Regions from separate parts of the Ensifer sp. GW821-FHT05G01 genome, predicted to be linked through region 3. Evidence: riboswitches for the same ligand, from Rfam matches in the RefSeq annotation. Region 3 holds a riboswitch; each other region holds the start of a gene.

Region 1 (9,851 bases), on a different contig from region 3:
GTCGATCATGCAGGCTCACAACCAACGCCTTTATCGTATTGCCAGGGGTGTCGTGCGAAACGACAGTGAGGCGGAAGATGTCGTGCAGGAGGCTTATGTGCGTGCCTATGCGCATCTCGGCAGTTTTCGCGGCGGCTCGTCGCTTGGCACCTGGTTGTCACGCATCGTCATCAACGAGGCGCTTGGCCGGCTGCGGCGAGGGCGCCGCAAGGCCGAGATGCTGGGGTCAATCGGCAGCGGGCAAGACGCGACGATTATCCAGTTCCCCGTGCCGGCGGGCGTCGACGACCCCGAGCGTACGATGGCGCAGCGACAGATCCTGCATCTGGTCGAGAGCGCAACCGACAACCTGCCCGACATCTACAGGACCGTTTTCGTTGCGCGGGTGATCGAGGGATTGAGCATGGAGGAGACGGCCGATCTTCTTGGTTTGCGTCCCGAAACGGTCAAGACCCGGCTGCATCGGGCAAGGCAACTCGTGCGCAGGCAGTTGCATGAACAGATCGGCCCGGTCTTGCTCGACGCATTCCCCTTTGCCGGGCGTCGCTGCGCGCGGCTGACCGCTGCCGTCATGCAGCGCCTCGGCCTTTCCATTTGATCTTCGGGCCTCTGAGCTGCGGGAACCTTTGCGGGCAGGCGACATCCAATGCGTGTCAAATGCAAACAGCTTCCGCGCCCTGCGTGGAATGAGGAGGTTACCATGAACATTCGGCCCATGACTGCGCTCGCCACGCTTTGCCTGCTCGCCCTTGCGCCTCATGCACAGACAGCGGACAAGCCGAGCGATCCGCAGATCGCCCACATCGCCTATACGGCCGGGGTGATCGACGTGGAAAATGCCAAGCTCGCGATCTCGAAGTCCGGCAACAAGGAGGTCGTCTCCTTTGCCGAGGACATGGTCCGCGACCATGAGGCGGTGAATACGCAGGCGCTCGACCTCGTCAAAAAGCTCAAGGTGACGCCTGAAGATAACGATACAAGCAAGGCGCTCTCAAAGGCGGCCGACGGCGAGCGCGCCAAGCTCGCCAAGCTCGACGGCGCCAGTTTCGATAAGGCCTATGTCGACAACGAAGTCGCCTACCACAAGCAGGTGAACGGCGCGCTTACGACCCTGCTCATTCCCTCGGCCAGCAATGCCGAGCTCAAGGCGCTGCTTGAAACCGGCCTGAAGATTTTTCAGGGCCATCAGCAGCATGCCGAACATGTCGCCGCCACGCTGAAGTAGGACGCGGCCATGCGATCCGTCCTTTATCTCATCGCCATTGCCGGGCTCGTGCTCGGCAATGGCGTCGTGGATGCCGAGGCGAAAACAGTCCGCGTGACCATCGAAAAGATGGCGTTCGTTCCGGCGGAAATCGAGGCTCGGGTGGGCGATACGATCGAGTGGGTCAACAAGGACATTCTCGTCCATACCGCGACCGTGAAGGGTGGATGGGATGTCTTGATCCCGGCGAAAGGCACGGCAAGCCTCGCCATGCCGGAGGCAGGGCAGGTGGATTATTATTGCCGCTTTCATCCCAACATGAAGGGCCGCCTGTCGGTGGCAGCGCCATAGGCAATGCCCTGCAAAAAATGCGAAGTCCGCTGGCCGCCCGGAAAAGCGCCAAAACCCTCCGGGGGAAACGCTCTAGCGCCGACGTGCATGGTTCCTTGTGGCTTGCCTTTGTTCGTCTTCGCTCCAGTTTCCTTCTGTAGCGAGAGCAGGTGCGATCATGATCAGAGAGCGCAAGGCGATGTTGGTCCGTGTCAGCGGAAGGGTGCAGGGCGTCAGCTTTCGCATCTGGACCCGCCGGGAAGCCGAACGCCTTGGTGTGACCGGCTGGGTGCGCAACGAGCGCGACGGGTCGGTGGCAGCGATGATCGTCGGTTCCGACGCTGCCCTTGCAAACATGGTCGAACGGCTCTGGATCGGGCCGGCAGCAGCCTCCGTCGTCAGTGTCGAAACCGAGCCGGTGGCCCTGCCCGATCCGGTTCAGGGGTTCCAGATTACTGGCTAGGGTACGTGCGCCGCCCCTTTCGGTTGAAGCGACGCACGCACGAACCAAATCGCGGCTATCCGGCGACATTCGCAAATGGGTTTATAGCTGCCGGATCGCCAGACGCCGTCGGTATTGTTCAAGGCGTCACCAGATTGCTGCCGGCGCAGGTTGCCATCGGCCGTCGTCGTATGGTGCGGGCGAAGTAGCCCGGAAAATCCAGGAAAGACGTGTGAAAACGCCGGGGAAGCATTCTGCTCCCCCGGCATTTCGGTTCTCGGACAGGCCTAGCCTTTGACTGTCAGGACCGGCCTGATGCGGGCAACGCGGCCGACAAGGCCGGTTGCCACCATTGGATCGACAACCTGGTCGATCGGCCGGTAGGCGGCCGGGGCTTCTTCCTTGAGCCGGCCCTGGAGCTCGGCAAGGATGTCCGGCCGGCTGCGGATAGCCGGGCTCGCGGTGTCGACCGGGCCGATGACGCGCAGGCCGCCAAGCGTCGTTGTCGCTCCACGGGCCTCCTGGCGGGACAGCCGTCGCCCGGCGCCATGGGCCGAGGACTCCATGCCGTCAGCTTCGCCCAGCCCGCGCAACAACCAGGTGCCGTCGCCCATCGATCCCGGCAGGATCACCGGTTCTCCTGTCCACTCGTAGGGTGAACCCTTGAGCGTGCCCGGACCGCGAGCCGGGCAGGCGCCCTTGCGGTGTCGAACGGTGTTGCCGGTCTGCCACACGGTGTTGTGCGGCGCGTCGTAGACCAGCCGGTGTGCAACCGGCCGGCCGATCGTTCGCGTGAGCGCTTCCACCGCCGCCAGGCCAATCAGGAAGCGATTGACGAAGGCGGCATTCGCAGCATTGGCATGGCCGTTCATGTATCGCCGATAGTGGTCGGCGTGACGGGCCTCGGAAACGATCCGGTCGTCAACCGCCGCCGCACCGTTTTGACGCGCCCGCTCTCTCGCCGCCGTCCCGACCCGCTGGCCGAAGTCGAGCGAGCCGGAATGCACGACGATCACAACGCTTTCCGGCTTCAGCCCGGCGATGCGGGCAAACCCGCCATCGAGGATGCGCTCGACCACGCCGAATTCGACGAAGTGATTGCCGCCCCCGATGGTGCCGAGAATGGCGTCATGCCGATGCCGGTCATCGAGGGCTGCATAGTCGTCGAAGTCAGGGTCGATGGCATCCGAACGGAAACAGCCATCGTCCGATGTGTGCGCGACATCGGCCCAGGCTGCTTCCAAATCGAGCCGCGCGAGCAGCCCCTGGCGCTTGCCCGACAGGCTTTCGAGCAGACCCGGCACGCCGTCCCTGAGGGCTGCGTGACGATCCCTGCCGGTCAGGGCAATGTCGCGCCCGCCCTGGAAGAATACATGCCGCAGGTGTTTCTCCAGATCCGGCGCGAGATCGTCCTCGCGGATATCGTCGAGCACGATCATGCGCATGCCGCAGCCGATATCGTTGCCGATCAGGTGCGGAATGACGGCATTCTCGATGTCAGCGACAAGTCCGACCGGAACGGGTTTTCCCGGGTGGAAGTCTGGAGTGGTGATGATGCGTCCGGCCACGGCACCATGGCTCGCCAGCCCCTCCGGGGTTGGAAGGGCCGAGGCGAGGTCACCGAGTGCGCGCGCGCGTTGGTGTTCAGGTTCGTCGATCGCGACGACGGACCTGATTGCATGCCCGGAAACGATATCGTTCCGGACGAAGGGGTTATGTCGGGTGGACATTTTGATTTCTCCGTTGCCTTGGGTTCAGCAGCCGCGGCAATACGGATTGGCGCGCTCTCTAGTCGAAGGCGGGCCGGCAGTCAATGGTGCGGCCGGCATGGCGCCGGCAGCACATCATCAGGGGAGCAAAGCCCTCGCCCGCTCTAGAAATCCCAGTCTTCGTCTTCGGTCGCCACCGCCTTGCCGATGACATAGGACGAGCCGGAGCCGGAGAAGAAGTCGTGGTTCTCGTCGGCGTTCGGCGACAGCGCCGAGAGGATCGCCGGATTGACCTTGCAGGCGTCAGCCGGGAACAGCGCCTCATAGCCGAGGTTCATCAACGCCTTATTGGCGTTGTAGTGCAGGAACTTCTTCACGTCCTCGGTGAGCCCGACGCTGTCGTAAAGCGACTCCGTGTATTTTGCCTCGTTGTCGTAGAGTTCGAGCAGCAGGTCGAAGGCGAAATCCTTGATCTCCTGCCGGCGCTCTTCGCTCAACCGCTCCAGCCCTTTCTGGAATTTGTAGCCGATGTAATAGCCGTGCACCGCTTCGTCGCGGATGATCAGGCGGATCATGTCGGCGGTGTTGGTCAGCTTGGCGCGGCTCGACCAGTACATCGGCAGGTAGAAGCCGGAGTAAAACAGGAAGCTCTCGAGGAAAACGCTGGCGATCTTGCGCTTCAGCGGATCGGCAGTGCGGTAGTGCTCGAGAATGAGCGCCGATTTCTTCAGCAGATGTTCGTTCTCTTCCGACCAGCGATAGGCATCGTCGACATCAGGCGTCGAGCAAAGCGTCGAGAAGATCGAGGAATAGGAGCGGGCGTGCACCGCCTCCATGAACGAGATGTTGGAATAGACGGCTTCCTCGTGCGGCGTGATCGAATCCGCCATCAGGGTCGGCGCACCGATGCTCGTCTGGATCGTGTCGAGCAGCGTCAGGCCAGTGAACACGCGGATCGTCAATTGCTGCTCTTCCGGGCGAAGGGCTGCCCAGGATGGAATGTCGTTCGACAGCGGCACCTTTTCCGGCAGCCAGAAATTGCCGGTGAGGCGGTTCCAGACTTCGAGGTCCTTGTCGTCCTCGATACGGTTCCAGTTGATGGCGCGCACGGCTTGCGGGCCCTTGGGCGCCTTGGTCTTCACTTGGATGTTCATCGTGTTCCCCGGGGTATCAAAGAGCGCAGGAGACGCAGCCCTGCACTTCCGTGCCGGACAGGGCCATCTGGCGAAGGCGGATGTAGTAGATGGTCTTGATGCCCTTCTTCCAGGCATGGATCTGCGCCCGGTTGATGTCGCGGGTCGTCGCCGTGTCCTTGAAGAACAGGGTCAATGACAGGCCCTGGTCGACATGCTGGGTCGCTGCCGCATAGGTGTCGATGATCTTCTCCGGGCCGATTTCGTAGGCGTCCTGGTAGTAGTCGAGATTATCGTTGGTCATGAAGGCGGCCGGGTAGTAGACGCGGCCGATCTTGCCTTCCTTGCGGATCTCGATCTTCGAGACGATCGGGTGGATCGAGGAGGTCGAGTGGTTGATGTAGGAGATCGATCCGGTCGGCGGCACTGCCTGCAGGTTCTGGTTATAGAGGCCTGAGGTCATCACGGCCTTCTTGAGTTCCAGCCAATCTTCCTGCGTCGGAATATCGATGCCCGCGGTTTCGAACAGTTCCCGCACCCGCTCCGTCGCCGGCTTCCATTCCTGTTCGGTGTATTTGTCGAAATACTCGCCTGAGGCGTATTTCGAGTTCTCGAAGCCCTTGAAGCTCGTGCCGCGTTCGACCGCAATGCGGTTTGAGGCGCGGATGGCGTGGTAAGTCACGGTGTAGAAGTAGATGTTGGTGAAATCGATGCCTTCATCCGAGCCGTAATAGACGCGTTCGCGGGCGAGATAACCGTGCAGGTTCATCTGGCCGAGACCGATCGCATGGCTGTCGTCGTTGCCTTTCTCGACGGAGGGCACCGAAGAGATGTGGCTCATGTCCGACACCGCCGTCAGTGCCCGGATCGAAGTCTCGATCGTCTTGCCGAAATCCGTGCTGTCCATCGCGGCTGCGATGTTCAGCGAGCCGAGGTTGCAGGAAATGTCCTTGCCCATGTGCTTGTAGGACAGGTCGTCGTTGTATTCGCTGGCTTCGCTGACCTGCAGAATTTCCGAGCACAGGTTGCTCATGGTGATGCGGCCGGCGATCGGGTTGGCGCGGTTCACCGTGTCTTCGAACATGATGTAGGGGTAGCCGCTTTCGAACTGGATTTCCGCCAGAACCTGGAAGAACTCGCGCGCCTTGATCTTCTTCTTGCGGATCCGGCTGTCGGCGACCATTTCCCGGTATTTTTCCGTGACCGAGATATCGGTGAAGGCAACGCCGTAGACGCGCTCCACGTCATAGGGCGAGAACAGGTACATGTCCTCGTTGTTCTTGGCGAGTTCGAAGGTGATGTCTGGAACGACGACCCCGAGCGACAGCGTCTTGATGCGGATCTTCTCGTCGGCGTTTTCGCGCTTGGTGTCGAGGAAGCGCATGATATCCGGGTGGTGGGCGTTGAGGTAGACCGCACCTGCGCCCTGGCGGGCTCCGAGCTGGTTGGCATAGGAGAATGAATCCTCCAGCAGCTTCATCACGGGAATAATGCCCGAGGACTGGTTTTCGATCTGCTTGATCGGCGCACCGGCCTCGCGGATGTTGGTGAGCGAGAGCGCAACGCCGCCGCCGCGTTTCGACAGCTGCAGCGCAGAATTGATGCCGCGCGCGATGCTCTCCATGTTGTCCTCGACCCTGAGCAGAAAGCAGGAGACGAGCTCGCCGCGCTGCTTTTTGCCGGCGTTGAGGAAGGTTGGCGTCGCCGGCTGGAAACGGCCGGAGATGATCTCGTCGACCATGCCGCGCGCCAGCGTCTCGTCGCCGCGCGCCAGCGTCAGCGCCACCATGCAGACGCGATCCTCGTAGCGCTCGAGGTAGCGCTTTCCGTCGAAGGTCTTCAGCGTGTAGCTGGTGTAATACTTGAACGCTCCGAGGAAGGTCGGGAAGCGGAACTTCTTGTCATAGGCGTGGTCGAACAGATCGCGCACGAAATTGAACGAATACTGGTCGAGAACCTCCTGCTCGTAATAGCCCTCGGTCACCAGGTAATCGAGCTTTTCGCGCAGGTTATGGAAGAACACGGTGTTCTGGTTGACGTGCTGCAGGAAGTACTGCTTGGCCGCCAGCCGGTCCTTGTCGAGCTGGATCCGGCCGTCCTCGTCATAGAGGTTCAGCATCGCGTTCAGCGCGTGGTAATCGAGCGCCGCTTCCGTCGCCTTCAAAGGGCGTTCGAGTGTTGAGACGTCCAAAATCGTTCCATCCCGTTTTTGACATTGGCGACGTCCTCGTCGGTGCCCAGAAGCTCGAACCGGTAGAGATAGGGCACCTGGCACTTGGCCGAGATCACGTCGCCGGCGATCCCGTAGGTCGCGCCGAAATTGCTGTTGCCCGCGGCAATCACGCCGCGGATGTGGGAGCGGTTGTCCGCATCGTTCAGGAAGCGGATCACCTGTTTGGGCACGGCGCCTCGGCCGTCGTCGCCGCAATAGGTCGGCACGACCAGCACATAGGGTTCCTTGATCTCAAGCGGCCCGTCGGCCGGACTGACGGGAATGCGGACGGCACGCAGGCCGAGCTTGCCCACGAAGCGATGGGTGTTTTCCGAGCGGGTGGAAAAATAGACGATCAGGCCCATCGCGCCGCACCTCTCTTTAGGAGAGGGCGCTGATCTTGTCGGGGCGGAAGCCTGCCCAATGTTCCGGACCGGCAACGACGACGGGAAGCTGCATGTAGCCGAGGCCCTTGACCGTCTGCAGCGCGTCCTCGTCGATCGAGATGTCGATCACCTCGTAGTTGACGCCCTTGCGGTCGAGCGCGCGGTAGGTGGCGGTGCATTGGACGCAGGCGGGCTTGCTATAGACGGTGACGTTCATTTCTTCCTCGTTGGGTCGGCTGGATCTGGGCATGAAAAGGCATGCGGGCGCGCGAACACGCTCCGGCGAAAGGGCAGGGCTGGCAGGATGACGGCTTGCTCTGGCCGAAACGACCGAGCGCACCTCTTCATCAGATGCGCGGGTTCCCGCGCCTCTTCATTGGCGAGTAGTAGGAATTCGATGACGCGGACATGACTTCACCCCGAAGTTGAAGACGGCGCTTCCGGGGAGACGTCGAGACGAACAGGCAGGTTTCATCCTGCCGCAAGCACACCTCTGACCTCTCCGGACACCCCGCCCGTGGACGTTTATCGATCGAGGCAGGTCTCCTGGCTCACGGGTCGGTGCTTCTGCCCGGACCTTCCCGAAGCCTCATGCTTCAGTGGCCGAATGCTGGACAGTTGCTCGCCGTTTACAGTTGCGGGGGCAGCCACGGCTTAGCCAGGCGAAATCGCCACAGCGCACCGTATTCCCATCTTCGCTCCCAATCCTTGCGAATCGGAAGAACCTCGAACACTAGATATAGTATATGGTCGGGAAATCGCGTCAATAGGTTCGATGGTGCCGATGCCCGCGGGAACGGACAATATTTTCCCGGGTGTGGATAACGGGGAGTAAATGCGCGGTTCCAACAAAGCCTGTGGATGAAGAGCCGTCGTTGACGGCTCCCCGCGTCGAACGCGTCAGGCCGCGAAGACTTGCACCGGGCGGTTGTCGCGGTCGACGGCCACCATGATGAAGACGCCGCGGGCCGTCAGCGTCCGTTTTGTGCCCACCAGATCTTCCGACCACAACTCGACCTCGACCGTTGTCGAGCTCCGCCCGGTTTTCGCGATCCGGGCAACGAGCTCGATGATCGAGCCGACCGTAATGCGGTGCTTGAAATCGATGCGCTGGCAGGAAGCGAGCACCGTCGTCTTGCGGCTTGCCCGCGTCGCTGCGACGAAGGCGGCCTTGGTCATATGCGCCAGCGCGTCGCCGCCGAACATGGCGCCGGAGCTGTTGGCCTGATCGGGGAAGACGATATCGACCATACGCAGGGCATCGCCTTCTGTCTGCTCGCTCGCGGCGCCGTCGAGCGGGGGCAGCGACCATCCGGCGTCCTTGACTTCCGGCATCGCCACCATGGTGAACTGGCCGCGGGTGCACAGATCGTTGGTGCCGGCCGTCAGGTCCTCGGCGATCATGTCGACTTCGACCAACATCGACCTCCGCCCCACCTTCATCGGGCGACCGGTGAAGCTGACGATGTGGCCGATGCGGGCGGGCGCGCGGAAATCGACGCGGTCGCAGGAGGCGGTGACGAAGGGAACGCGGCCATGGCGGCTGGCGACGATGAAGGCGATCCGGTCCATCAGCGCCAGGCCCGCGCCGCCGAAGAGCGTGCCGTGATGATTGGTGTCGCCGGGAAAGACGATGTCGATCAAGGTGGCAGGCGCCGGGGTTTCCCCCGGCGCCATTTCGATGTTGCTGTCGCCCGTCATGCGCTTGCGGCCTCCCGCCGGCCGGCAGCAAAGGATTGCCGCAGCGCCTGCGCCGCCTCAACCATGTTGACGAGGGCCGGGCGCACTTCCTCCCACTGCCTCGTTTTCAGGCCGCAATCCGGGTTGACCCAGATCTGCGACGGCGTCAGCCCGTCAGTTGCCTTTTCGATCAGATGCACCATCTCGTCGACCGTGGGCACCCGCGGCGAGTGGATGTCGTAGACGCCCGGGCCGATCTCGTTCGGGTAAGACTGATCGGTAAAGGCGCCGAGCAGTTCCATCTTCGAGCGCGAGGTTTCGATGGAGATGACGTCGGCATCCATCGCCGCGATTGCCGCCATGATGTCGTTGAACTCCGAGTAGCACATGTGGGTGTGGATCTGGGTTTCATCACCGACACAGGAGGCGCTGATGCGGAAGCATTCGACCGCCCAGTCGAGATAGGCCTTTCGATCGGCCTGTCTCAGTGGAAGGCCCTCGCGCAGCGCCGGTTCGTCGATCTGGATCACGGCGATACCGGCCGCTTCCAGGTCCGTCACCTCATCGCGCAGCGCCAGCGCGATCTGCCGGCACACGATCGACCGGGGCAGGTCGTCGCGCACGAACGACCATTGCAGCATCGTCACCGGTCCGGTGAGCATGCCCTTCATCGGCCTTGACGTCAGCGACTGCGCATAGGTTGCCCAATCCACCGTCATCGGGTTCGGCCGCGAGACATCGCCGAAGATGATCGG
Region 2 (9,851 bases), 260 kb from region 3:
CCAAGGAGACGGCAGCGGTGATCGTCAGGCACAAGAGCAGCAGTGCCACGAGAAAGGCGGTCGTGATCTTCACTGTCCGTCCCAGGTTCAAGATTGCAGAGGAGAGGACGAAAGCGGGCGACAAGGCACGCTTACGCCAGAGGGCGGCGCATCGGGCATGACGCGCCGGCAATGCAATAACACGCTAAACGTGCTGCATGATTTGCCCTGTATCGACGCCGGTTTCAGGGATCATGCAGACGACGGCGCATTACATCGCCTGCCCGTGAAATGCCTTTGCCAGGCGGGCGATGGCATCGATGTTGCGCGGGCCCGGCGTCGCCTCGACATAATCGAGCACCACGAAGCGGTCGTTCTTGACGGCATCGATGTTCTTGAAGGCCGGGTTGCTCTTCATGAAGGCGATCTTCTGCTCGGCGGTGACCTCGCCATAGTTGACGATCACCACCACCTCCGGGTTCTTGTCGATCACCGGCTCCCAGGAAATCTCCGTCCAGCTCTTCTCGACGTCGTCCATGACGTTGACGCCGCCGGCCGCCTCGATCATCGCCGTCGGTATCCCGAACCGCCCAGACGTGAACGGCTTCTCCTCGCCGGAATCATAGACGAAGACGCGCGTCGGGCGCTCGATCGCCCCCACTCCCGCAGTGATCTTGTCGAGGTCGCGGCGGTAGCCGTCGACGAGCGCCTTGGCCTGGTCCTCGACGCCGAAAATCAGGCCGAGATTGAGCAGATCGACGAACATGTCGTCCATCGTCGGCTTGCCCTTGGCCATGATGTGGATGCAGGATTCGGTCAGCTCGTAGACGTTGACCTTGAAGGGCGCCAGCGTTTCCGGCGTCACCTCGCCGCCCACCTTCATGCCGTAGTTCCAGCCGGCAAAGTAGAAATCAGCGTCGGCATTGAGCAGCACTTCCTTGGTCGGATATTTTTCCGAAAGCTCCGGCAGCGCCTGGACACCTTCGCGCAGCTTTTCATCCAGCGTCTTCCAGCCGGAGACGCCGGTATAGCCGACCATGCGGTCCTGCAGCTTCAAGGCCAGCATCATCTCGGTGAGGTTGACGTCGTTGGAGACGGCACGCTTTGGCGCCGCATCGAAGGTCACGTCGCGATTGCAGCTCTTGACGGTGACGGGATAGGCGAGCGCCGGCGTCGCGGCGAGCGCGAGGAGCAGAAGCGCCGAACCGGCGAACAATGTCTTCATGAAATCAATTCCTGTCGAGCGAGTGAAAAGGAAAATCGGGCGCCGTTGGAGACGGCATTACTGTGGGCGGTGGCGGTAACGCCAAAGGCGTCGGAAAGCGCCTGCGGGTTGAGCACCTCTTCGGGCGGCCCGAAGGCCGTCATGCGGCCTTCCGTCAGGATCGCCACGTCGGTGGCAAATTCGGCGGCCAGGTTGATGTCGTGCAGCGTGGTAACGATGGTCAGCTGCAGCGTCTGCAACAGGTCGAGGATTTCGAGCTGATGGCGGATATCGAGATGGTTGGTCGGCTCATCAAGGATGATGATGCGCGGCTGCTGGGCCAGCGCCCGGGCAATCAGCACCCGCTGTTTCTCGCCACCCGAAAGTGTCGAGAATTGCCGTCCGGCCAGGTGGGCAAGGTCGAGATGCTCGAGCGCATGCGCCACCGTCTCGCGATCCCTGGCCGTCCAGCCGCTCATGCCTTCGCGCCTGGGGATGCGGCCCATCATCACCACGTCGCGCACGCTGAAGGGGAAATCGCTCGGCATTTCCTGCAAGACGACGGCAATGATCCGCGCCGCCTCCCGTGCCGTCATCGACCAGAGGTCGACGCCATCGACTTCGATCGTGCCCGCCGTCGGCTGGGCGGAACGATAGAGGCAGCGCAGCAGCGAAGTCTTGCCGGCACCGTTCGGGCCGAGAATGGCAAGCCGGCTGCCGGGCGCAATGGCAAAGTCGACCTCGCGAACAAGCCGCAGGTCCGGGCGTGGGCCCCAATCGAGCGCGCGGACACGAAGGCCGGCCCCTGTCGCGGTGCAGCTCATCGTCTCGTCCCTCCCCATGTACGCATTCGACAGGCGTTCATTGGAAATGCCCGCCGATATCTTCGGAGATGAGCAGCGCTGCCGGTATGCGCGCCAGCGTCTTGGCGCTCAGCCCGCGCGGCCGTTCGGCCGCCCGCGTCATGCCATCGTTGCGCCCGGCATAGGTGGTGGCGAAGGTAACCAGATCGTCGATATCCTCATCGGGCGAGATATCGCCGAAGAGATAGGTCGCCTTGCCCGTCGCCTGGAAGGCGATGGTGCAAGGCCGGGTGCAGGCGGCCATGCAGACCGTTCCGGCAATCGAAAAATCCCGGTCGAGCGGCGCGCCGAGGGCGGCAATGCTGCGGTTCAGCCGCTGGATCAGATCCGCGCCCGGGCGGCAGGGGCCGCCGGTGAACCGGCAATCGGTGCAGACCGTTATCTTGTGCTGTCGGGATGCCGGCTTGGCCATATTTCTTCTCCGCCGGATCGGGCCGGAGAGAATATGGCAAAGCGATGTGATGACGGGTGACCGCCGCGCAAAAACCAGTTCTTGTCCATCGGAACACCCCGTCCGTTGTGGTTGATCGGTTCGATGGCAGGTCTCCTGGCTCGCGGGTCTTCGCGCATCCACGTCTTCCCGGCTGAACGCCAGTGACAGGGTGTGAATGCGCTTTCCGCTCACAGTTGCGGGGGCAGCCACGGTTTCGGCCCCATTTGGGTCGTCCGCTCCGTGTTCCCTTTTCAGCCGCTTACGCATTGTCGCGCTCGCAGCACCATCACCCCCTTCGTCGCACACTTCGACGGAGGTGACAACCGGCGGGACGGATCGGCCTCGGCCTATCAACATGCGGCATATTCTCATGCGCCTTAGTTATGTAATATCATTACAGTAAGCAAGCCGAAATATCCGTCCTCCGTTATTATGCATCAGGGTCGGCGACGCCACGACTGACCGTGCACCAACGCTCGACCGCGATGATCAGCAACGTCGTTGGCAACGACCCGTGCCCGATATCCCATCAATGCTGAGATGCGCGCCTTTGGCGGACACTCTGCATAAGCGCAATGAGGGAAACGATGCGTCGGCTGTTTCAACCATCCTTGGAGGAACCGCCTTCGGCGCATTCCATGGCTGGCAACGGCACGGAGTGGTGGGCGCGATTGCGCTCGGCTTCGTCGCCGGAGCCGTCCTCGCCAGTTCACCGAGGTTGCTTATCGAACTGCTGACCTGAACGATCGCCGACGGCATCGGCACCCCATCCCCTGCCATGCCTCGTCGCACGAGCCATCGCGCCGCCCCTGGGCGCAGTCGTCACCGACGGAACGGCCAACCGGTAACGTCGTCCGTTACTGTTACGTACTTGCAGACTGGCACAATCGGTGATGTGCTTTCAAAGAACTGATCGCGCCTTCCAGCGGCGTGCAACGACTTGCGCCGGGTTCGCCCGCGTTCCGGGCGGCGGCGCTCCGAACTTCATATCTCGAAGTCTTATGCGACGTAACATCCAGCCTGTCCGCGTAACTCCCGAATACGACGAGTTTTTTGAAGGGGATGATGGTGAATCCAATAGACTTTTTCGTAGACACGCTGCGTACATATCCACCGGTCGCCGTCTTTCTTGCCCTCGGCATCGGCTTCGTGATCGGCCCGATCAAGATCGCAGGCTTCAACCTTGGAAACGTTACCGCCACCCTTCTGGCCGGCGTCGTCATCGGACAGCTGGGCATCCAGGTTTCCGGCGACCTGAAATCGACCTTGTTCCTTATTTTCCTGTTTGCCGTCGGCTACGGCGTCGGCCCGCAGTTCGTTCGCGGCCTGAGCACGGACGGACCCAAACAGATCCTCTTTGCCCTCTCGGTCCTCGTGCTGTGCCTGATCGTGCCCTATCTGTGCGCGCTGATCGCCGGCCTGCCGCTTGGCTATGGCGCGGGCATGTATGCCGGTTCGCAGACAATCTCCGCGGCCATCGGCGTTGCCAGCGACCAGATCAACGCCATGGGCATGAGCCCGGAACAGGCCAAGACCTACACCGACCAGATCCCGATTGCCTATGCGGTCACCTATATCTGGGGCACCATCGGCTCGGCGATCATCCTGGCGCAACTCGGCCCCAAACTTCTCGGCATCGATCTTCCCGCCGCCTGCAGGGAGTATGAGGCCAAGCTTGGTGGCGGCACCGTGAGCAGCGAACCCGGGATCACCCGCGCCTATCACGATTTCGGCCTCAGGGCCTATCGCGTCGACGAGGCGAGCGGCCTGACGGGAACGCCGGTCAGGAATCTGCTTCCCGGCATCCGCGTCTTCGTCGAGCGGCTGCGGCGCGGCGGCCAGATCATCGAGGCCGATGGCAACACCGTGCTGCAGCCTGGCGATGTCGTCGCCTTTTCCGGCAGACGCGCCGCCCTTGTGGAACACCTCGACGCCAAGCTGCTGGAGGTTGAGGACAAGGAACTGCTGAACGCCGAAGCCGAGGTCCTCGACGTCTACGTCACCAACAAGGCGCTTGCCGGCCGGACACTCGCCGACGTCAGCACCGAGGATTGGGCCCGCGGCGTCTATGCACGCAAGATCGTGCGCTCGCTGGTCGAAATCCCGGTCCTGCCCGGCACGACGGTCGAACGCGGCGATATCGTCACCATCGGCGGCGCCAAGAGACATGTCGAGGCAGCGATCAAGGCGCTCGGCTTTGCCGACCGTCCGGTCGAAACGACCGATATTGCCTTTCTCGGCTGGGGGCTGTTCTTCGGAGCCATGGTCGGCGCGCTGACGCTCACGATCGGCGGCATACCGATCGGCTTGTCCACCTCGGGCGGCGCGCTTCTCGCCGGCCTCGTCCTCGGCTGGCTTCGCTCCACCTATCCTGCCTTCGGCACCATCCCGGCTCCGGCACTCTGGCTGATGAACACGCTGGGCCTGAACATCTTCATTGCCGTCGTCGGCATCGGCGCCGGCCCCGGCTTCGTCGCCGGACTGCAGGAAGTCGGCATTTCGCTGCTGCTCTGGGGCATCGTGTCGACATCGGTCCCGATGATCGCCTCGGTGCTGATCGGACACTACGTGTTCCGCTTTCACCCCGCGATCCTGTTTGGCGCCTGCGCCGGCGTGCGCACCACCACGGCGGCGCTCGGCATGATCCAGGAAGCGGCCAAGAGCAAGGTTCCGGCCCTTGGCTACGGCATGCCCTATGCCATCGGCAACACACTGCTGACCATATTCGGCCTCGTCATCGTCATCATGCTGGCGCCATCAGGCGGGCCGTGAGTTTGAGAGCATCGTTCGAAGAAGCAGAAAACATCGTTTAAGGGAGTGTGATTCATGTTGGACAGAAAATTCTACGACAGTCTATCCGATCTCAGCCCGTTCGAAATCAAGGACGAGCTGATCAAGCTTGCCAGGACGAGCTCGCAGAAATCCGCCACGGCATTCCTCAATGCCGGCCGCGGCAATCCGAACTGGACGGCCACAAGGGCGCGTGAAGCGTTTTTCCTGCTTGGCCAATTCGCCATCACAGAGGCCAAGCGCACCTCCTTTGATCCCAAAGCGGGCGTAGCAGGCATGCCGGCGCGCGATGGGGCGCATCAGCGGTTCCAGAAGTGGATCAAGAAACAGCTCCACGCGGCCGCCCAATGGGACGAGGAGGAGGAAGGCGAACTGCCGGCAAAGACGCTTTCCGACGCCGTCGAATACGCCATTCGCTCCTTCAACTTCGAGCCGGACGCCTTCGTGCACGAGCTCACCGATTCCATCATCGGCGACAACTATCCGGTGCCCGACCGGGCGCTCCATCACAACGAGATCATCACCCATGAATATCTGATGTGGGCGATGTGCGCCGGCCACCGGCCCAAGGCGACGTTCGACCTCTACCCGGTCGAAGGCGGCACCGCCGCCATGTGCTACATCTTCAAGGCGCTGAAGAACGCCCGCCTGCTCAACGCCGGCGACACGATCGCACTCGGCACGCCGATCTTCACACCCTATCTGGAAATGCCGGAACTGGAGGACTACGACCTCAAGACCATCAATGTCAGCGCCGAGCAGGAGGATCGCTTCCAGTTTACCGACGAGGATATCAAGGCGCTCGAAAACCCCAAGGTGAAGGCGCTGTTCCTGGTGAACCCCGGAAACCCGTCCGCCGTTGCCATGGATCCGGATTCGATCAAGCGCCTCGTCGACCTCGTCACCAAGAAGCGTCCCGACCTGATCGTGCTCACGGACGACGTCTACGGCACCTTCGTTCCAGGCTTCCAGTCGCTGCTCGGTCATCTGCCGCGCAACACGATCGGCGTCTACTCGTACTCGAAGTATTTCGGCTGCACCGGCTGGCGCCTCGGCGTCATTGCGGTGGCGCAGGACAACATCTTCGACGAGAAGATCAAGGCGCATGGCGAGCCGATCCAGAAGCTCCTGGAAAAGCGCTACAAGGCGATGACGCCGAAGCCGCGCGACGTGAAGTTCATCGATCGCATCGTCGCCGACAGCCGCGACGTGGCGCTGAACCACACCGCCGGCCTGTCGCTTCCGCAACAGGTGATGATGTCGCTCTTCGGCCTCGTCGAGCTGATGGATGTGGAGAAGGCCTACCAGAAGGCCTGCATCGCCATCTGCACGAAGCGGTTCTGGAACCTGATCGAAGGCATGGGCGTCGAGTCGAATCCCGGCATCTATTTCGACCACTATTACGGCATCATCGACTTCGAGTTCTGGCTGCGCAAGTATGTCGGAGAAGATGTCGTCGCCTGGGTGAAGGAGAACATTCACCCGCTCGACATCCCCTTCCGGCTCGCCGAAGACTACGGCATCGTTCTCTTGAACGGTTCTGGTTTCGATGCGCCGAACTGGTCGGCACGCGTCTCCTTCGCCAATCTCAACGACGATGCCTATACCCAGATCGGCACTGCCGTCCGCTCCGTGGCGCGCGGTTACGTCCAGGCCTATCGCGCTTCCAAGGGCATTCCGATCAGCTGATGCACCAAAGGCGCCGGCCGCCTCTGGGCGGCCGGCGATTTCAACCCGCTCGCCTCGCCTGACCGCCTCGTTTCCTGAGCCGCATTCCCGCGCGTCCGAAAATCGACCGAAGGCTTCAGGCGCCGCATATCGTTGAAAACCCATCTGCATTCGGCACGCAGCCCACCGGCGTCCGGCGCTCAATCTCGAAGGATCGTCACGTGGTCGAACAGGCGTTCAGCATTCTGCGGGCTCATCCGGAACTGGCGTTGTTCCTGGCGCTCGGCATCGGTTATGCCGTCGGCAAGATCACCATCGCCGGCGTGACGGTCGGCGCCGTCACCGGCTGCCTGCTGGCCGGCGTGCTGATCGGCCAGACCGGCGCCGTGCTTTCGAACGATGTGAAGCAGGCGTTCTTCCTGCTCTTTCTCTTCGCCATCGGCTACCGCACCGGCCCACAGTTCTTCCAGAGCCTCAACGCCGACGCCCTGCCGCAGATCGCCGTCACCGTGACGCTTTGCGTCGTGGCACTTGGCGTGGCGATCGTTCTTTCCATCTTCTTCGGCTTCGATCTCGGAACGGCGGCGGGCGTGCTTGCCGGCGGGACAACGGAATCGGCAACCGTCGGTGTCGCCATCGACACGTTCCGAAAGACCGCACCGACGCCAGAGGCTGCCAGCCAGTTCGAGTCCGCTGTCGCGACCGGCTTTGCCGTCGCCTATCTCGTCGGTGTCGTCAGCGCCATCCTCGTGCAGTCGCAACTGGCGCCAAGACTGTTCGGCCGCAGCCTGAAGGACGCCTGCGCCGAACTCGAGGCAGAACTCAACATCACTCCGAGCGACACCGGCAACAGCGCACGCCGCGAGATCGAGGCACGCGCGTTCGTCGTCGGCGACAATCTTGTCGGCCTCACCGTCCAGGAGGCGGAGGCACGCGTTCCCGAGCGGCAGAAGGCCTATATCGAACAGATCCGCCGGGGCAGCGAGATCATCACCCCCGCTGCCAAGGAGCGCCTGCAGGTGGGCGACGTCATTGCAGTCGCCGGGCTTCGCGGGTTTCTGGTGGAGTATGCCAGCCGGATCGGCACCGAGATCGACGATCGCGAGTTGCTCGATATCCCGGTCGAGGTTCTCGACGTCGTCGTCACGAACAAGGAGGTTGCAGGACAACGCCTGTGGCAGCTCAACCAGCGACCGGAAGCGCGTTCCGTCTTCCTGCGCGGGATCCTCCGCGCCGGCCAGACGATCCCGATTTTCCCGGGGCTGACCGTGCGTCGCGGCGACGTGATGTCGATTGCCGGCGCGAGGCGCCACGTGGAGGATGCGGCAGCTCTCCTTGGTTATGCCGACCGCGAGACGACGGCGACCGACATGGTCTTTGTCGGCGTGTTCATCTTCCTCGGGGGCCTCATCGGCATTCCCGCCCTCAAGCTCGGCGCGCTGGAGATCGGCCTCGGCGTCGCGGTCGGCGTGCTGGTCGCCGGCCTCGTCGCCGGCTGGCTACGCTCGATCAGGCGCACCTTCGGCTTCGTGCCGGAGGCCACGCTCTGGTTCTTCGACAGTGTCGGGCTCTGCGCCTTTATCGCCTGCGTCGGCATTTCGGCTGGTCCGAGCTTCGTGGCGGGCCTGGTCCAGTCGGGGCCGGCGCTCGTCATCGCGAGCGCGCTGATCTGCGTGATCTCACACCTGGCCGCACTTGCGCTCGGCCGCTGGGTCTTCCGCATGAACGAAGGCCTGCTCGCCGGCACCTGCTGCGGCGCCGGCACCTCGGCACCAGCTCTTGCCGCCGTGCAGGAGGCAGCCGGAAGCAAGGTCCCGACATTGGGTTACGGCCTTGGCTATGCAATCGGCAATGTGCTGCTGGCGCTCTGGGGTGCGGTGCTGGTTACGGTTCTTGGGTAGCAACGCCCTTTGGCCCGGCGGCGTACATTCGCCGGTTGAAGCCCCTCATCTTCCATCTATCGCAGCGGCCACACCAGCATCAGCGTTGGGATGCTGACGACAACAATGACGAGCGAGAGTGGCAGGCCGAGGCGCGGGTAATCGCTGAACCTGTAGCCACCTGGCCCCATCACCAGGGTGTTGCACTGATGGCCGATCGGGGTGAGGAAGTCGCAGCCGGCGCCGATAGCAACGGCCATCAGGAAGGCTTCGGGCCGGTAGCCGAGCGCGGTCGCGAAGCTGGCGGCGATCGGCGCCATGACAAGCACGGTCGCGGCATTGTTCAGGAACGGCGTCACGGCCATCGCCGCAAGCAGGATCAGCGTCAGGGCGCCGGCGGGCGGCAGGCCGGTTGCGACCGTGCCGAGCCAGCTGGCAATGACATCGGTTCCTCCTGTCGTGCGCAGGGAATCGCTGACCGGGATCAGCGCCGCCAGCATCACCAGGATCGGCCCGTCGACCGAGCGATAGACGTCACGCAGCGGAATGATCCGGAAGATGACCATGGCAAGGGCGGCGGCAAAGAAGGCGATCGGGATCGGCACCAGGCCAAGCGCGGTCGAGCCCATGGCAGCGGCCAGAACGAGAAGGGGCAACGTCGCCTTACGGATGGTGCCGAGCAGGATCTCGCGCTGCGCCAGCGGCAGGCAGCCGAAATCCTGCAGGAACGATGGCAGCTCGCGGCGCGCGCCCTGCAGCACGACGATATCGCCTGCCCTGAGGCGGATGCTACCGAGCCGTTGCTTCAGCCGCTCGCCCTGGCGGCTGACGGCAAGCAGGTTGATGTTGTGGTTATTGAACAGCGCCAGGCGCTGCGCCGACATGCCGACAAGCGGCGAGCCGCTGCCGATCACCGCCTCGACCGCCTCGATCTCGGCACCGGTCTTTTCGCTCGATGACGGCGAACGATCGCCGGAAATTTTCAGTTTGGCCTGCGAGACGATGCGGTCGAGCGCATCCGGCCCGCCCTCGAG
Region 3 (9,851 bases):
GATATGCGCGAGGTTCAAGGGCAGATGAGCATCGCGGTCGTCCAGGCGGTGATCCCGGAAACGCTGCAGCTTGCCGCCGATCGCCGCAAACCGGTGTTCATGGTTTCTGTTCGCCCGCTGACGGCGCAGTCGCTGCGGGAGATCGAAGCAAAGCTTGGGGTGTCTGGCCTTGCCTTCGTCCCGCTGTCTCAACTTCCGGCCGATAGCGTGCACGTGTCCGTCGGCCGGTGCTTGGACGCCTCCTGCCTGGTCGTTGCCTGGACGTCCAAATCGCCCGGCGGCTTCGTGCGGGCGGAGATCCTGCCGAGCGTGATCGCCATCGCGATCCTGGCAATGCTTTTGATGGCCTTTGTAGCCCTCAGGTTCTCCAGTGTCTTTGCCGCCTTGCAGCAGAGCGAGGCGCGAAACCTCTACATGGCAAAACATGACCGCCTCACCGGGCTTCTCAATCGCAGCGGCTTCGACGATGCGCTGGCCGCCGCGCTCCTCGACGCGAAAAACCGCCCATTCGCGCTGATCCTTGCCGATCTGGACGAGTTCAAGGCCGTCAACGACCGGCATGGGCACGCGGCGGGTGACGCGGTGTTGATGGCCATTGCCGAACGGTACCGCCGGCGGGTCGGGGTGCGTGGAACCGTTGCCCGCCTGGGCGGTGATGAATTTGCGGTTATCCATCGTTCGTCAGGCAAGGATGCGGACGTATCGGCTGTGGCTGCGGGCCTTGTCATCGATGCACAGACGCCGGTCGAGCTTGAGGGGCAGATGTTGCGCGTCGGCAGCAGCGTCGGCCTGGCCTTTGCGCCTAAGCACGGCAGCACTGCCCGCGCGCTGCTGGCCGCTGCCGACGAGGCGCTCTATCTCGCCAAGAAACGCGGGCGCAACCGTGTCCAGACGGCTGACGACCTTTCCCCGGAAGACAAGGTTGCGCTGAGTGCAGAGGTGTCAAGGCGCCACGCCGGCTGAGTTTTCATGCCGGTAGCTTTCCATCGCCATGGTCTTCATCCGAGCGGCTGAAGCGTCCGCCGAGCGGAGCGGTCACCCACAAAAGCCGGGCGTCGCCGTCGCTGGTTGAAATGCAGGCATGGCCGAGGCGTGCATCGAAGTAGACGGCGTCGCCGCTCTTCAGCACTGCTGGTGCGTAGTGCTCGGTATAGAGGGTGATTTCTCCGTCGAGGACATACATGAAGTCCTCGTCATCGTGCCGGTCCCAATCGGGAAACTGGTCGAGCCCCCGTGCCCTGACCAGCACTTCGACCACCATGAAGGCCGTGTTGCGCACCTCTTCCATCAGCAGCCGCAAGCCATAATTCGGCGTTTCATGGCGGGTGCCATCGTCCTTGCGGGTGACGCTGCGCCGGCCGGCGGGCGGGCTTGCCTCGCCGGAGGCGAGAAAGCTCAGGAGATCAAGCGAGAAGCCGGCCGCCAGCTTCTGCATGGCGTGAAAGGTCGGCGACATCTCGTTGCGCTCGATCTTCGATAGCGCCGAGCGCGACAGGCCGATTCGCTGGCTCGCTTCTTCGAGCGTCCATTCCCGTGCGACCCGGAGCTCCTTCACGCGGGCTCCAAGTTCGGCCGGTCGCTCTTCGGTCGAGCGAAGTCTCTGTTCGGCAGGTCGGCGGGTGATGGTCAGTTTTGGCATGGCGTCTCCTCGGGCAATGCATACGAGCAAAATCGACGATTCTCAATTCTGTTGACGAAATCCACTATAGTAGATAAATCCCGTTTGTGAAACTTAACGGGAGGATGGACTTTGATCAACATTCAGGAAAGCAGATACGGAGTTGACGAGTTGCTGGTCGCCGATGCGGAGGCGGATGAACGGCGCTGGCTGCCCTTCGGCGACAGCGCCTTCACATTGCCGTTGCTGTTCGATGTGCGGGGCGGCAGTTGGGTCAGCATCTTCAAGGCCAAGGGCGCCGGCACCATCGAGCGGCATCGTCATTCCAATCCGGTCACCGGTTGGACGCTGGAGGGCACCTGGGGTTATCGTGAGCGCGACTGGATCGCACGGCCCGGCACCTTCATCTTCGAACCGGCGGGCGATATCCATACGCTCTACGTGCATCCGGAGGCCGGCCACATGAAGGCGCTGTTCCACGTGTTTGGACCTCTGGTCTATCTCGATGATGACGGCAACGCTGAAGGTTATGACGACGTGCTGGTCAGGCTCGACCGATATGCGGCACACTGCAAGTCGGTCGGGCTTGGCGAAGATTTCGTCCGCACACTGATCCGATAGGGGGAGGCAACCATGCATGCATTGGTATTCGACACTTTCGGTGGGCCGGAGGTCTTGAGCTATCGCGAGGTTGCCGACCCGGCTGTGCCACCTGGCCATATCCAGCTGGCCATGCGGGCAATCGGGCTCAACTTCGCCGACATCTATCGGCGCAAGGGCAACTACACGCTTGCGGGCAAGGCGCCCTACATCGCCGGCTACGAAGGGGCAGGCGAGGTGATCGCCATCGGTGAAGGCGTCGAAGGCGTCGCTGTCGGTGACCGAATCGGGTTTGCGGACGTGCCGTTTGCCAATGCAACGCGGGTGACCGTGCCGCTGGAGCGGGCCATCCCGCTTCCTGACGATATCGGCTTTGAGGCCGCTGCTGCCCTTCTGCTGCAGGGGCTGACGGCGCAGTATCTGGTCGAGGACAGCTATAGCGTCCGGGCCGGCGATACCGTTCTGGTGCAGGCCGCCGGCGGCGGTGTCGGGCAGTTGCTGATCCGGCTTGCCATCGCGCGCGGTGCCAGTGTCATTGGCATGGCCTCGACGCTGGAGAAGCAGGCGCTCGCCAAGGCCGCGGGTGCTGCCTATGCGCTCGGCTATGACGAGGGCTGGCCGGACAAGGTGCGCGCCTTGAGTGACGGCGGCGTCAATGTCGCCTATGATTCAGTCGGCATAACCCTTCTCGACAGTCTCTCGGCGGTGCGCTCGCGCGGAACGCTTGTGACGTTCGGCATGGCCGGTGGGCCGGCACCCCTGGTCGATCCGCGCTATCTCATGGAGCATTCCAAAACCGTCGTCGGTGGTGATCTCTGGAATTTTCTGACCGATCGACAGCAGCGGCTGAGCCGGGCCGGGCGGCTGTTCCAGTCGTTCAGGGACGGCGTCATCGAACGACCGCGCATCGAGACCTTCGCACTATCGGACGGGGCCGCGGCCCATGCTCGGCTCGAGGACCGGCGGTTCTCGGGAAAGATCGTGCTTTTACCCGAATGACGGACCGGCCCCGCTTCATTGCGGGCCGCTCCGCTCAGGCGACGGGCACGTTGTAGGGCGTAATCACCTCCACGGCCGACAGCCGGGCCCCGGCCGGCTTCTGACCGTTGCCGCTTCTCCCGGCGAGAATGGCGCGGAAGGCCATGCGGGCGTCGCTGCGCAGGTCATGGTGCAGGACGAAATGGATCCGGCGTTCGCGCAGCAGCGCCAGATTGTCTTGGTCGAGGTCATGGGCGATGAACAACGTGCAATCGCGACCGACGCGCTCGAACGCCGCGAGCACAGCGCGGTTGCCGCCGCCAATGGAATAGGCCGCATTGATGTCGGCGTGTGCCGCAAGCGCCTTTGCCGCAAGCGCACCGGTCTCGGTGTCCTTGCCATGGCCTTCGCTGATCTCGACAATGCGGATTGCCGGATAGTGTTCACGCAGTACGCGGCGAAAGCCGATTTCGCGTTCCTCCTCGCCACGGAAACGACTGCTTGAAATTGTCACGAGCACGGTTGCGGAGCGTTCAGCGAAGCGTTCGCCGATGAGATAGGCCGCCGTTTCGCCGGCCGCACGGTTGTCTGCGCCGGCATAGGCGGTCCGCGCCGAATTCGGCAGGTCGGTGACAAGCGTAATCACCGGGATACCCGCCTGTTCCAGGCGGGCGACGGCGCCCGCGACTTCAGGCATATCAGGCGCTTTCAACACCACCCCATCGGTTCCGCGCAACCGAATGCGGTCGAGAAGCTGGGCGATGTCCTGCGGGCGCATCGTCTCGGCGAAGTGGAAGCGACAACGGAACGTCGTTGGCATGAAGGTCGGCGCTTCGGTTTCGAATGCCTCTCTGACCGTATCGGTAAAACGCTCCGGTGCCTCCATCACCACGTCGATCGTCCGCCTCTGGCCCTGGATCTCCAATCCGGATTGCTGCTTTTCCAGCTCGCGAATGGCGGCCTTCACGCGCGCTTCGGTCTGCTGGCGCACGCCGGGGCGCCCGTTCAGGACGCGATCGACGGTCGCGGTGCTGAGCCCGGCCTGAAAAGCAATATCCTTGACCAGAAACGGATGAGCCAACGGCGATCTCTCCTGATGGTTTTTTGATGGATTCCTGCTCTATATCACGATTGGACGGCGCCTATAGTCGGGGCATCGAATGTTTCTGAGGAGGAACGGGATGAAGACCGACAACAATGCGCGCCAGCGCCTCGAACGCGTGTGGCTGAGCGAAGATGGCTGCGACATCGAAGAATTTCGTGCCGAGGTGGAGCGCCAGACGAACCTTGCGGACTATCCGCATGCGCTCGCCTGCGAGAAGAACGTGCTGATCTATGACAGCGCCAGCCTGGTATCAGCCTGCGCGACGGCCGAGGGGCGCCGCGCGGCACTGGCCGAGATCTGCGAAGTGCTGGCGACCGGTCCAGGTGTTGCCGTGTTCAAGCACGCCTACGCCGACACAACCGTCATCGATGCCGCCAGCGGCATCTTCGATGCGATCATCGAGGAGCAGCACCGCACCAAGAGCGGCGGCGGCGACCATTTTGCCAAGCCCGGCGCCAACGACCGGATCTGGAACTCGCTCGAAAAGCACTGCCTGAAGAGCCCTGAAAATTTTGCTGCCTACTATGCCAATGCCATCATTGCACTTGTCAGCGAAGCCTGGCTTGGTCCGAACTATCAGATGACGGCGCAGGTCAATCGGGTCAATCCGGGTGGGGCGTCGCAGGCGGCGCATCGCGACTACCACCTCGGCTTCCAGAGCTCTGATGTCATCGAGCAATATCCGGCTCATGTGCACCGGCTGTCACCTGTCCTGACGCTGCAGGGGGCGGTTGCTCATTGCGACATGCCGCTTGAAAGCGGCCCAACGCTGTTCCTGCCCTATAGCCAGACCTATGTGCCCGGCTACCTCGCGCTGAAGCGGCCGGAGTTCCGCGCCTATTTCGACGAACATCACGTGCAGTTGCCGCTTGCAAAGGGCGATGTCGTTTTCTTCAATCCGGCGCTGTTCCATGCCGCCGGCAGCAACCGTTCGACCGATATCAAGCGCGTTGCCAATCTGCTGCAGGTTTCGTCGGCCTTCGGGCGAGCGATGGAGACCGTGGATCGCGTGAAGATGAGCGCGGCGCTCTATCCGGCGCTGACAGCTCTTATCGCATCCGGCGCCCTTTCGAAGGGTGAGGTCGCCAATGCGATTGCGTCCTGTGCCGAAGGTTATTCCTTCCCGACTAATCTCGATCGCGACCCGCCGCTCGGCGGCCTTGCGCCGAAAACACAGGCGCAGTTGATGCATGAGGCGCTTTCAGGAAGGTGGAGCGAGGCGGATTTCCGCAAAGCGCTTGAAGAGCAGGCACAGCGCAAGCTGAGCTGAACAGAAGATATCGCCATGACAGGTCCCCGGCGCTCGGCGGCGGGGGCCGTTCCTGTTTCGATGACACTTTCACTCCTGGGAGGAATTTCATGACCGAACAACACGGCCGTCTTGACGGCAAGGTCGCCATCGTCACCGGTGGGACGCAAGGGTTGGGGGCAACGATCGCCAGCCTGTTTGCGGAACGCGGGGCCGAAGGCATCGTCATCTGCGGGCGCAACACTGCCAAGGGAGAGGCGAAGGCTGAGGAGATCCGCAAGGCGAGCGGCGCGCAGGTGCTTTATGTCGAAGCGGATCTCGAAAAGGTCGAAGATGCCCGAAAGGTTGTCAACGCCTGCGACGCCACCTTCGGGCGGGTCGATGCGCTGGTCAACGCGGCAGCAATCACCGACCGCGGCACCATTCTCGATACAAGCCCCGAACTCTTCGACCGGATGTTCGCCATCAATGTGCGGGCGCCGTTCTTCCTGATCCAGGAGGCTGTCAAGGTTATGCGAAGGGAGGGCACTCAGGGCACGATCGTCAACATCGGTTCCATGTCGGCCATGGCCGGGCAGCCGTTCATCGCTGCCTATTGCTCGTCCAAGGGCGCGCTGGAGACGCTGACCAAGAACACGGCTTACGCGCTGTTGCGCAACCGTATTCGTGTCAACGGTCTCAATATCGGATGGATGGCCTCAGAGGGGGAAGATCGCATCCAGCGAGAGTTTCACGGTGCTGCAGCCGACTGGCTGGAAAAGGCGGCCGCCAGCCAGCCTTTCGGCCGGCTTGTCGATCCCAAGGAAGTCGCGCGCGCCTGCGCCTATCTGTCCTCGAACGAATCCGGCCTGATGACGGGGTCGGTCATCTGCTTCGACCAGTCGGTCTGGGGTGGCTATGACGGCTCGCCACATCCCGTCGCCCCGCTTTGATAGTGAGCCGCAAGGGCAGCGGTCGAAAGGTCTCCGATGTCGACCGCTGCCGAAAGGCTCGCACGGTGCCGGCGGGCACCCACCGAGTTGCTTGTCATTCCCGATTGGCTGTGCACTTATGGCGTCGTCAGGTGCCCGCGACGCGGGAGAATCGGGAATCCGGTGTCACTCCGGAACGTGCCCAACGCTGTGACGGGGACGGCTGCCCCAGGGATCTTGAGTTTTCTCAAAGTCTTGCCACTGGATCTTCATCGGATCTGGGAAGGCGGAGCGGCCGGGGGATCCGAAGTCAGAAGACCGGCCTGGCAAGATAGACCGAAACCCGCGCGGACGGCGGAAGGTTGTGCATTGTTGGGGATCGAACGATGCTGACTGACGCGAATGGCGGCCTTGCGGCCGCAGAAGCCTTTTCATTTGACGAGCGCGAAGCCGTCTACCGCGCCATCGAAACACGCCGGGACGTGCGGGATCAGTTCCTGCCCGACCCCTTGCCTGACGATCTGGTGATGCGCCTGCTCAATGCAGCGCACCGGGCGCCATCGGTGGGGTTCATGCAGCCATGGAATTTCGTCGTCGTGCGCCAGGCGGAAACCCGCGAGCGGGTCTGGCAGGCGTTTTCCCGCGCCAACGACGAAGCTGCGCTGATGTTCGATGGTGATCAGCGGGCGAAATACCGCTCGCTGAAACTGGAGGGTATCCGCAAGGCACCGCTCAGTATCTGCGTGACATGCGATCGCACACGCGGCGGCTCGGTCGTTCTCGGGCGCACCCACAATCCTGACATGGATGTCTATTCCACCGTCTGCGCCGTCCAGAATCTCTGGCTTGCCGCGCGCGCTGAAGGCGTCGGCGTCGGCTGGGTCAGCATCTTTCATGAGAACGAGATCAAGGCGATCCTCGGCATACCCGATCATGTCGTGATCGTCGCCTGGCTTTGCCTGGGCTTCGTCGACCACCTCTACCGTGAGCCGGAACTGGCGGTAAAAGGCTGGCGCCAGCGCCTGCCGCTGGAGGAACTGGTATTCGAGGAAGGTTGGGGAGCCTGCCGGAAGGCTGACGCCGCGATCAGTTGCTCTGAACGGGCTGGTAAGCCGGACCCGTGGGGTGGCGAAGGTCGATCGACGTTTCCTTCTGGGGCAGGAACGTCGGCCCGATGACCCGCACCTTGCTCTTGGCGGGATCGTAGGGGCGCTCTTCAGCGGGAACCGTCACCTTGGCAGAAGGGGCATCTGCCCCCTTATTGCCTTCGATGACGATGATCGAGGACCGACTATCGCTGGAATTGCCGCCGCCTGCCTTGGGCGCTGTTGCCACCGTCTTCGGGATCTGGCAGCCGCAGATGCCGGGCTTGCCGACGTCTCGCGTCCGGTAGGCAAAGGCGTTCGGCAATTCCCGATAGGGGCGTCCAGTCGAGGCGGAAACCATCTGGTCGCTCTCTTCGGTCGCAAGCTCGTGGAAGAAGAGCTCGGTTTCGGCACCCGGGCAGCGGGCGCGACAGGCCTGCTCGTCGCGAGCAAAGTCCGCCGGGCTCGCCTCGGACGAAATGGGGAAGAAGGCGCCGTCGCAGGTGCGCACGCACATGGTGCGAAGCGTGCCGGAATAGACGCCGCTTTCCGGAGGGTATCCGTCTGCGTCGCCATCGCGCAACAACGGCCCGTAGGATTCCTCCGGCGGCAGATCGCGCAGGATATTGCGATGCGTTTCCGGCGCGTCCGGGTCGGCGCTGGCAAATTCCTCGCGGTCGCCATAACAACCGTTGATCTCAAGTGCAGCCAGGATGCGCCGACGCGTGTCGTCGCCATCGCCCGATATCAGCTGCTGGCGTTCCGATTTGAGGATAGCGAGATTGTCTTCCATCTCGGCGATCAGGCTGTTGATATCAGCGCAGATATCCGGGTCGCCGCCATTGAACACGACGACGCTGCCTGTGCCGCAGCCGGCGCGGCGGCGATCGTTGCGCGCTCGACGCAGTTCAATGTTCTGTCGCGAAATCGCGCTGGCGTAATCGCGCGTATCGGCCGTGGTGGTGATGGCCTCGGGCAATTGCGCAAGCCGGGTGTTCAGGCGGTCGCACACGCTGGAGGCCAGCGCCTGATCGGCAAGAACCAGAAGCAGCGGCAAAGTCGCCGCGGCAAGGGTTTTCATGTTCCGGAACAAGGGCGAACGTCCATTTCTGCAACCGCGCTGCGCCGCCCTTGTTGTCCGGGATCGGTCGCCGTCGGCATTTCCTGTTTCAGCCCTATCATAAGGCTTGTCACTGCGTGTGCAACGACAAGCCTCGTAATGCGTTAACAGTGTCGTCCTCTCGGACGAATGGACGGCTCCGATCCGGTGTCAGGCTGCGCGTGCGGTTTCCAGCGACATCGGCCGCTCAAGCACGGTGCCTTCGATCGCGGCGACGGCCTTCATGGCGCTCAGCAGCGACGGCGTCACTTCCCAGGCGACCGCCACGGCAAAGACCGAGCCGATCCGGTGCGGTTCACCGATGCGCTCGCCGGGGCAACCCATGCGACGGAACATCCGCTCGAGGAAGACGTCGGTGACCGTAACGATGTGGCTGATGCCGGAGGCAAGTCCGAGTTCGCCGACGCCGCACATCAGTTCTGCGGCGGCAACCGTGACCTGATTGGAAGCACGGTCCTGGGAAATTTCCGGATCGATGCAAAAGCGGCTCGATTCCCAGATCGAGGCGCTGCGGATCTCCGGGTTGTCGCCAAGCAGGATCGGGAACGTATCGTCCAGCATGTTGGGGCCAAGCGTCGGCAGCAGCCTCAGCGATCCGCGCAGCTTTCCGGTGTCCGGCGAATAGGACAGGATGTAGAGCGGGTTCGACTTGTCGTAGTTGTCGATCTCCCAGTCCCCATCGGTCTGAACGTCCCATTTCAGGAAGTCGTGAAAGACGCGCTTGCGCAACTTGAACATCTCGTCGATGGCCTGTGGGTGCTGTCCGCGTGTCCTGCCGTTGAGGATCCTGATCATCGTTCTCTCCATCCTTGTCTTTGGGGGATGGCGTGATGCTGTCAGTCCGGCGGCGGAGAAGAAACTGGCACTAGTGACAGTACCGGTAACGGATTTTTTACTCTAAATTTCGATGGGTTTCCGGAAGAGCGTGGGGGGAGCGGCTCTAGCCCGGATCAAACTGTGGGGATCAGCGCATGGCGGACGGCCTGGGCCACGGCCTGCGTGTTGGAGACGACGTTGAGCTTGCGGCGGGCATTGGTCATGAAGAAGCGCACGGTGCGCTCGGAAATGCCGAGAATGGTGGCAATCTCCCAATAGCTCTTGCCGGCTGCCGACCAGGTGAGAACCTCGGTTTCACGGCCGGTCAAGCGCATCTCGCGCGTTGCCGCGCCACTCGTCATGGCCGCA

What was found. Region 3 has a riboswitch for cobalamin ahead of bluB (5,6-dimethylbenzimidazole synthase). Riboswitches for the same ligand answer to the same signal wherever they lie in the genome.
Region 1: it holds a riboswitch for cobalamin, as region 3 does, so the genes downstream of both, nrdH (glutaredoxin-like protein NrdH) here and bluB (5,6-dimethylbenzimidazole synthase) in region 3, are expected to answer to the same signal.
Region 2: it holds a riboswitch for cobalamin, as region 3 does, so the genes downstream of both, AC07UR_RS10870 (DUF1636 family protein) here and bluB (5,6-dimethylbenzimidazole synthase) in region 3, are expected to answer to the same signal.

Annotation. Positions count from the first base shown of each region.
Region 1 covers NZ_JBWKSC010000002.1:289,352-299,202, forward strand. The annotation lists gene AC07UR_RS07150 (RNA polymerase sigma factor) at 1-598, shown strand, start outside; gene AC07UR_RS07155 (DUF4142 domain-containing protein) at 701-1,225, shown strand; gene AC07UR_RS07160 (cupredoxin domain-containing protein) at 1,235-1,555, shown strand; gene AC07UR_RS07165 (acylphosphatase) at 1,713-1,997, shown strand; gene AC07UR_RS07170 (RtcB family protein) at 2,264-3,706, opposite strand; gene nrdF (class 1b ribonucleoside-diphosphate reductase subunit beta) at 3,850-4,839, opposite strand; gene nrdE (class 1b ribonucleoside-diphosphate reductase subunit alpha) at 4,856-7,009, opposite strand; gene nrdI (class Ib ribonucleoside-diphosphate reductase assembly flavoprotein NrdI) at 6,979-7,395, opposite strand; gene nrdH (glutaredoxin-like protein NrdH) at 7,412-7,633, opposite strand; cobalamin riboswitch at 7,936-8,160, opposite strand; gene AC07UR_RS07195 (acyl-CoA thioesterase) at 8,317-9,117, opposite strand; gene metE (5-methyltetrahydropteroyltriglutamate--homocysteine S-methyltransferase) at 9,114-9,851, opposite strand, start outside.
Region 2 covers NZ_JBWKSC010000003.1:436,920-446,770, forward strand. The annotation lists gene AC07UR_RS10855 (FecCD family ABC transporter permease) at 1-73, opposite strand, end outside; gene AC07UR_RS10860 (ABC transporter substrate-binding protein) at 251-1,204, opposite strand; gene AC07UR_RS10865 (ABC transporter ATP-binding protein) at 1,201-2,007, opposite strand; gene AC07UR_RS10870 (DUF1636 family protein) at 2,045-2,458, opposite strand; cobalamin riboswitch at 2,567-2,782, opposite strand; gene AC07UR_RS10875 (hypothetical protein) at 3,030-3,221, shown strand; gene aspT (aspartate-alanine antiporter) at 3,545-5,251, shown strand; gene AC07UR_RS10885 (bifunctional aspartate transaminase/aspartate 4-decarboxylase) at 5,306-6,958, shown strand; gene AC07UR_RS10890 (aspartate:alanine exchanger family transporter) at 7,159-8,838, shown strand; gene AC07UR_RS10895 (SLC13 family permease) at 8,895-9,851, opposite strand, start outside.
Region 3 covers NZ_JBWKSC010000003.1:181,879-191,729, reverse strand. The annotation lists gene AC07UR_RS09640 (diguanylate cyclase domain-containing protein) at 1-963, shown strand, start outside; gene AC07UR_RS09635 (helix-turn-helix domain-containing protein) at 968-1,639, opposite strand; gene AC07UR_RS09630 (2,4'-dihydroxyacetophenone dioxygenase family protein) at 1,751-2,239, shown strand; gene AC07UR_RS09625 (quinone oxidoreductase family protein) at 2,252-3,217, shown strand; gene AC07UR_RS09620 (LacI family DNA-binding transcriptional regulator) at 3,252-4,277, opposite strand; gene AC07UR_RS09615 (phytanoyl-CoA dioxygenase family protein) at 4,378-5,571, shown strand; gene AC07UR_RS09610 (SDR family oxidoreductase) at 5,661-6,482, shown strand; cobalamin riboswitch at 6,595-6,802, shown strand; gene bluB (5,6-dimethylbenzimidazole synthase) at 6,848-7,639, shown strand; gene AC07UR_RS09600 (DUF2865 domain-containing protein) at 7,548-8,627, opposite strand; gene AC07UR_RS09595 (acyl-homoserine-lactone synthase) at 8,817-9,461, opposite strand; gene AC07UR_RS09590 (helix-turn-helix transcriptional regulator) at 9,617-9,851, opposite strand, start outside.